Regions from separate parts of the Thermoanaerobacter brockii subsp. finnii Ako-1 genome, predicted to be linked through region 1. Evidence: a T-box and tRNA genes for the amino acid it is inferred to sense, from the RefSeq annotation. Region 1 holds a T-box; the other holds one or more tRNA genes.
The links. A T-box is a leader RNA that pairs with one kind of tRNA and senses whether it is charged. The one in region 1 lies ahead of metG (methionine--tRNA ligase), so its partner is inferred to be a tRNA-Met.
Positions count from the first base shown of each region.

Region 2: it encodes a tRNA-Met, which carries the amino acid that the T-box ahead of metG (methionine--tRNA ligase) is inferred to sense. The anticodon was not compared.

Region 1 covers NC_014964.1:2,186,941-2,190,364, forward strand. Annotated here, with positions in the region: gene metG (methionine--tRNA ligase) at 1-1,498, opposite strand, end outside; T-box leader at 1,497-1,728, opposite strand; gene THEBR_RS10815 (CCA tRNA nucleotidyltransferase) at 1,789-3,192, opposite strand; gene THEBR_RS10820 (spore maturation protein) at 3,273-3,424, opposite strand, start outside.
Region 2 covers NC_014964.1:288,208-291,631, forward strand. Annotated here, with positions in the region: gene yabQ (spore cortex biosynthesis protein YabQ) at 1-13, shown strand, start outside; gene THEBR_RS01310 (FtsB family cell division protein) at 82-369, shown strand; gene THEBR_RS01315 (S1 domain-containing RNA-binding protein) at 457-879, shown strand; gene THEBR_RS01320 (Ppx/GppA phosphatase family protein) at 959-1,864, shown strand; tRNA gene THEBR_RS01325 (tRNA-Leu) at 1,962-2,051, shown strand; tRNA gene THEBR_RS01330 (tRNA-Met) at 2,056-2,132, shown strand; tRNA gene THEBR_RS01335 (tRNA-Met) at 2,140-2,216, shown strand; gene THEBR_RS01340 (ROK family transcriptional regulator) at 2,338-3,424, shown strand, end outside.

The DNA.
Region 1 (3,424 bases):
AGCTTTCCCAAGTGGTCAGATTCTCTTCTATTCCTAACTGTTCAAAAATTTTTTTAGGGGTATTGGGCATAAAAGGAGATATAAGTATTGCAATAAATCTCAAAGCTTCCGCCAAATTATACAAAACAGTACCTAATCTTTCCTTTTTGCTTTCATCTTTCGCTAAAACCCAAGGCATTGTTTCATCAATGTACTTATTAGCTCGTCTTACTAATTTCCATATTTCAATTAAAGCGTTGGAAAACTGAAGTTTATCCATATACTCTTCAACGGTTTTCGGCAGATTCTGTGCAGTATTTATAAGGTCATCATCTACCTCTTCTTTTTGTGAAGGTTTTGGCAGAATGCCATCAAAGTATTTTTCAATCATTGTAACAGTCCTACTCAGCAAGTTTCCAAGGTCATTAGCAAGGTCTGAATTTATTCTATTTATCAAAGCTTCGTTAGAAAACACTCCATCCGCCCCAAAAGGAACTTCTCTCAAAAGAAAATATCTTACAGCATCTACACCATATTTACTAACTAACTCTTTAGGGTCTACTACATTACCTTTAGATTTTGACATCTTGCCTCCTTCCAGTATAAGCCAACCGTGTCCAAACACTTTTTTAGGAAGAGGCAAGTCAAGAGCCATAAGCATTGCTGGCCATATTATTGTGTGGAACCTCATTATCTCTTTTCCAACCAAATGAACATCTGCTGGCCAGTATTTTTTAAAATCGTCGTCATGGTCTGTAGAATATCCTAAGGCAGTTATGTAATTTGACAAAGCATCTATCCAAACATAAATCACATGTTTTGGGTCAAAAGGTACCTTTATACCCCAGTCAAACGAACTCCTTGAAACAAATAAATCCTCCAAACCTGATTTTATAAAGTTTATCATCTCATTGCGTCTTGACTCTGGCTGTATAAAATCAGGATGTTCATCGTAATATTGTAACAGCCTATCCCCATATTTAGACAATCTAAAGAAATACCCTTCTTCTTTTACCCTTTCTACTTGTCTACCACAGTCTGGGCATTTCCCATCTACAAGCTGGCTCTCAGTCCAGAAAGATTCACAAGGAGTACAGTACCATCCTTCATATTTGCTCTTGTATATATCTCCTTTTTCATATAATTTCGTGAATATTTTTTGTACTATTTCCTCATGATATTTATCAGTTGTGCGAATAAATTGGTCATAACTTATATCCATTATCTTCCATAAATCTTTTATCCATTCAACTATCCCATCTACATATTCTTTAGGAGACATCCCTTTTTCTCTGGCTATTCTTTGAATTTTTTGCCCATGTTCATCAGTACCAGTCAAAAACTTGACATCGTATCCGGTAAGCCTTTTAAATCTTGCCATCGCATCTGCAGCAACAGTAGTATATGAATGACCAATATGTAATTTATCACTGGGATAATAGATAGGTGTCGTAATGTAAAAAGTCTTTTTCATATCCATCCTCCTCTTTTTTTGTAAATAAAAAACTCGCCTCCACATAAGGGGCGAGATTGTCGCGGTACCACCCTTCTTCGCATACACCTCACGACGCATGCCTCACAGAGTGCTAACACACTCTTACTCTATAACGGGAGTTCCCGGTAAAACCTACTAGCCTTCGGCAGTACGGCTCCGGAGCCATCTTCAAAAGCCCAAACTTTATCGGTTCGCACCTCGCCCGACTCTCTGTAAAAGTTCAAGCTTTTTACTCTTTCCTTCATTGCCTTTTACAATATCTATTTATTCTTTAATATACCCTTTATAAAAAGTATTGTCAACTACTTTTTCTTTTATACTTTCTCTATTTTCATTCTTTCTTTTACAAACTCAATCGCATCGTTTTTATCTTGAATTTCTCCGTAAAATCTATTTTTCCTTATTTCATATAAAATCTGTCCTAATTTTTTCCCATCCTTTACATCAAAATTTATTATTATATCCAGCGGTGAAAGTAATGGTTTTTCTGTTTCTTTAAATTCTACATACCTTTTTAAAAGTCTGGTAATAAAATCTGTATACCTAGGTATTTCTTCCTCTTTGCCTAAATTAAGCCTTGTAGCAGTAAAATCAGCCTGAGATAAAAGTAAAATCGCTATTGAATCATCCTTAAGTTCGGAAAAAAATCTAAAAAGAGACTTATTCGTTGGTCCGCCATTTACATAGTACATCAAAGGCTTCATATGATAAAGAACAAGCTTCTTTAGCAAAGAAGACTCTTTTTTGGGCATTTTCATCCTTGATGCTATCTTTTTTACGATTTCTGCTCCTTTTGTCTCGTGGTTGTAAAAATGTACTCTATTTTCAGTATCAATGTATATGGATTCTGGTTTGCCTATATCGTGAAAAAGAGCTCCAAGTTTTATTATGTCCTTTACTTTGTTGTCAGAAGAAAGCTTTCTATCTAAATACTCCGAAACTATATCATATACGTCTTTGGGAAATCTCATAGAATTTATGATATTTTCGTATTCTTCTACAGTTTTTAGTGAATGTATCCAAGCATTCGTAAGGTGATAATAGCACTTTCCTACTTCTTTCATTTTAGCAACTTCTTCAAATATATTTTCCATAAGTTTTAAATCTTCCATCATTCTTAAATATTTGTGAGAATTCTTTTCTTTTAATATTATAAAAATTTCATTCATTATTCTCTCTGGCGCTACTTGTTTTATAAGCTCTGCTTCTTCTCTTATTTTAGCCTTTGTACTCTCATCAATATCAAATTTGTAAGTTACAGCAAATCTTACAGCTCTCAAAGCCCTCAAAGGGTCTTCTTTAAAAGTCATCATTCCAACATGCTTTATTTTCCTGTTTTTTATGTCCGTCATGCCACCAAAAGGGTCAATAATATATTCAAATTCAAAATAATCCGTCAGTTTTATAGCCATAGCATTCATTGTAAAGTCTCTATGAGCTAAATCTATGTATATGTCTTCACCCCTTAAATTAGTAAAATCCAATATTTCATCTCCTACCACAACCCTATATGTGCCTTTTTCCGCCATAAAAGGCACAAAAGTACCCCCTAATTTTTCTGCCACCAATTTGGCGATTTTCTCTGCATCTTCCTGAACTACAAAATCATAATCTTTAGCTTCTCTATTTAAAATCCTGTCCCTTATGTATCCCCCAACAATATACAAATTATATGCTTCTTTTCCTAATTTTCTTATTAATTTTGGTATTGTTGCCACAAAAAATCATTCCTTTCCTTTTAAAAGGCAAAACAACATTACACTATATAGTATAACAAAAGTGAAAAAGTATACAAGTATTAAAAAAATAATCTGCTATAAAATACACACGAAAGTATTGCAACAATATCTGCAAAAATTCCAGAAATAACAGAATGTCTCATCTTTTTTATTCCCACTGCCCCATAGTAAACAGCAAGAACATAAAAAGTGGTCTCAGTAGATCCATACA
Region 2 (3,424 bases), 450 kb from region 1:
GAGGAAAAAATAAAGGATTTTTTAAAGAAATGTCGAATAAAAATAATAGATTAATCCGCATTGTGAAAGTAGGTGTTTTGAGTGAAAAAACTAAAGAAGATATTGTTTTTTGCCTTTATTGCATATGTTGCCTTTACTTTTTTTCAGCAGCAAGTAGCATTAGAGAAACTTAATAATAGGTATAGGGATTTGAAAAATAAAGAAGCTGCAGTAATAAAAGAGAATAAGTATTTAAATGAATTACTTCACCAGATGAATAGTGAAAGTTTTATTGAAAATGAGGCAAGGCAAAAATTGGGGTTGGTTAAAAAAGGAGAAATAATTTATGTAGATATTTCAAAAACTAAGACACAAGAGACAAAAAAGTGATTTCGAAAAATTTATCTTGAAATATTTTGTATTTTAATATATAATGAACTCATTAATAAAATTTTTAGAGGGAGGATCTTTATTTATATGCCATTTGAGGTTGGAGATGTTGTTGAGGGCACTGTGTTAAACATCACAGATTTTGGAGCATTTATTCAGCTACCAGAGGGAAAAACTGGGTTGGTGCATATTTCGGAAGTTGCTAATACCTATGTAAAAGACATTAGGGAGCATTTGAAGGAGCATGATAAAGTAAAAGTAAAAATATTGTCCATGGATGCTAATGGAAGAATAAGTTTGTCAATCAAAAAGGCTTTGCCTAAAAATAATAAAGAAAGAGATCCAAAGGATTTTGTATGGCAGAGCAATAGGAATTATAATACTAATAGTTCTTTTGAAGAGAGATTGCTTAAGTTTTTAAAGGATTCAGACGAAAGACAGCAACAGCTGCGAAAGAATTTTGATTCCAAGAGAAGAAATACTGGCTATAGAAAAAGCAATGGATATTAACTTCGGGTTATGCCCGAAGATTTTTCATAAGCGAAGGAGAAATTTTACAGGTTTTTACCTGTGATAGTTGGGGGTTATTATGAGAATTTGTGCGATTGATATAGGGACAAATTCAATACGCCAACTTATATGTGACATAGATAATGAAAATATAAACAAGATACAAAAAGACGTTGAAATAACTCGATTAGGGGAAGGAATATCTAAAACGGGGAAGTTAAATAATAATGCGATACAGAGAAGCATTGAAGTGATTGAACGCTTTGTGAAATTGGCCCAAGAAAAAGGCGCAGAAGTTATATATGCTTTTGCAACATCTGCGATGAGGGATGCTAAAAATAAAGATGCTTTTTTTGAGCAAATTGGAAAACTTGGGCTAGAGGTAGAAATCATAGATGGAGAAACAGAGAGCTTGTTTGGATATATGGGAGCGGTGATGGGGGTTAATAAGGAAAATGCACTGGTGTTAGATATAGGAGGAGGAAGTACTGAATTAGCATATAAAGGTAGAGAATTTGTAAAAGAAAGTTTCGATATTGGGGCTGTGAGGCTTACTGAAAAATTTATTAAAAATGACCCTCCTACAGCTGAGGAATATGATGAAATCAGGTTGCATATAATAGATACAATGGTAAATTCCATTAATAAGTACAAAGAAGTTGAAAATGTCATCGGCATAGGGGGAACGATAACAACTCTTGCTGCTGTTTCTCAGCAATTGGAAATTTATTCTCAAGAAAAAGTTCATGGCTATCAGCTAAAAAAAGAAGAAATTAAGAGGATTTTAGATAAATTTATGTCTGTTACATTGGAAGAGCGGAAAAAATTTTTTGGATTGCAACCACAAAGGGCTGATATAATAATTGCGGGAACTGCTATATTACTGACCATATTAGAAATGCTGAGTTTCAAAGAAATAACCGTTAGTGAGTGGGATAATTTAGAAGGAGCAGTCCTATATAAATTTCGGGAATTTAAGTTATGAAAATGGAATTTTCATTTGAAGTTGCAAAAGTGGATAAAAAAACTATTGACTTAGAGATATAGATATAATATAATAAATACTGTCTCAAGGAGATGAAGCCGGAGTGGCGGAACTGGCAGACGCACAGGACTTAAAATCCTGCGGGCCCTAAAAGCCCGTACCGGTTCGAGTCCGGTCTCCGGCACCAATGTCGCGGGGTGGAGCAGTCCGGTAGCTCGTCGGGCTCATAACCCGGAGGTCGTAGGTTCAAATCCTACCCCCGCAACCAAAAATATGGCGGCGTAGCTCAGTTGGCCAGAGCATGCGGTTCATACCCGCAGTGTCGGTGGTTCAAATCCACTCGCCGCTACCAATTTCTTCCATAAAAACTATTGTTTTTTATATCCTATCAAAGTAATGTGTGGATATTTTTTTAATTAAAAATACTTGATTCAGTGAAAAAAGTATGTTATTATATATACAGGTGATGGCAAATGAAACTAAGGATAGGAAACAAGGAACTTATAAAAGATATTAATCGCTCTTTAGTAATAAATGAAATAAGAATGAACGGACCTATTAGCCGTACTGATATTTCAAAAAATCTTAATTTAGGATTATCTACTGTTACAAACATTGTTGAAGAATTAGAAAACCAAAATCTCGTTCATGAAGTAGGAGAGGCTGATTCTACAGGTGGAAGAAAACCTATTCTTTTGGAATTTAATTATAATTACGGATATATTATAGGCATTAAAATTGAGGAGAATAACTTGATATTTGCTTTGACAAATCTTAAAAGTGAGATTATTGAAAAGAGAGTTGTACCATTTAAAAAAGGGACAAATAGTAATACGGTATTAAACATGGTGGTTGAAAACATAGAAAAATTAATTACAAAGATTCCTTATAACAAAAATTTGATGGGTATAGGAGTCGCAGTTTCTGGTTTAGTTGATCAACAAAAAGGAAAACTTATATATTCTGGTATGTTAAATTGGAGCAATGTTGAAATTGGTAATATTTTAGAAAATAAATTTAACGTTCCTGTATACATTGATAATGACGTGAATGCCTATACATTAGCTGAATTGTGGTATGGACATGGAAGAGAATTAAATAATTTTATAGTGGTAACTTATGGTTCTGGTATTGGTTCAGGAATAGTAATTAATAAAAAATTGTATACTGGTGATTTTGGCGGTGCTGGAGAAATAGGACATATGGTGTTGGTTGCTGAAGGCAGAAAATGTGAATGCGGACAAAGGGGTTGCTTGGAAGCATATGCTTCAGAAGATTTCATAGTAGATTATATTAGAGATAATATAAAAATGTATAGTGAAAGTAAAATAGATTTAACAGAAGATTTATCTATTGAAAAAGTCTATGAATATGCAAAAGAAGGAGATATGCTTGCGATTGATGTATTAAGGTTGTCTGCAAAATATTTGGGGTATGGTTTATTAAGCGTGATAAATCTATTAAATCCATCAACAATAATTCTTGCAGGAGAAGGAATGATTGCTAAAGATATTATTTTACCTGTTATAAATGATATTGTAAAAAATAATTTTTTCAAAA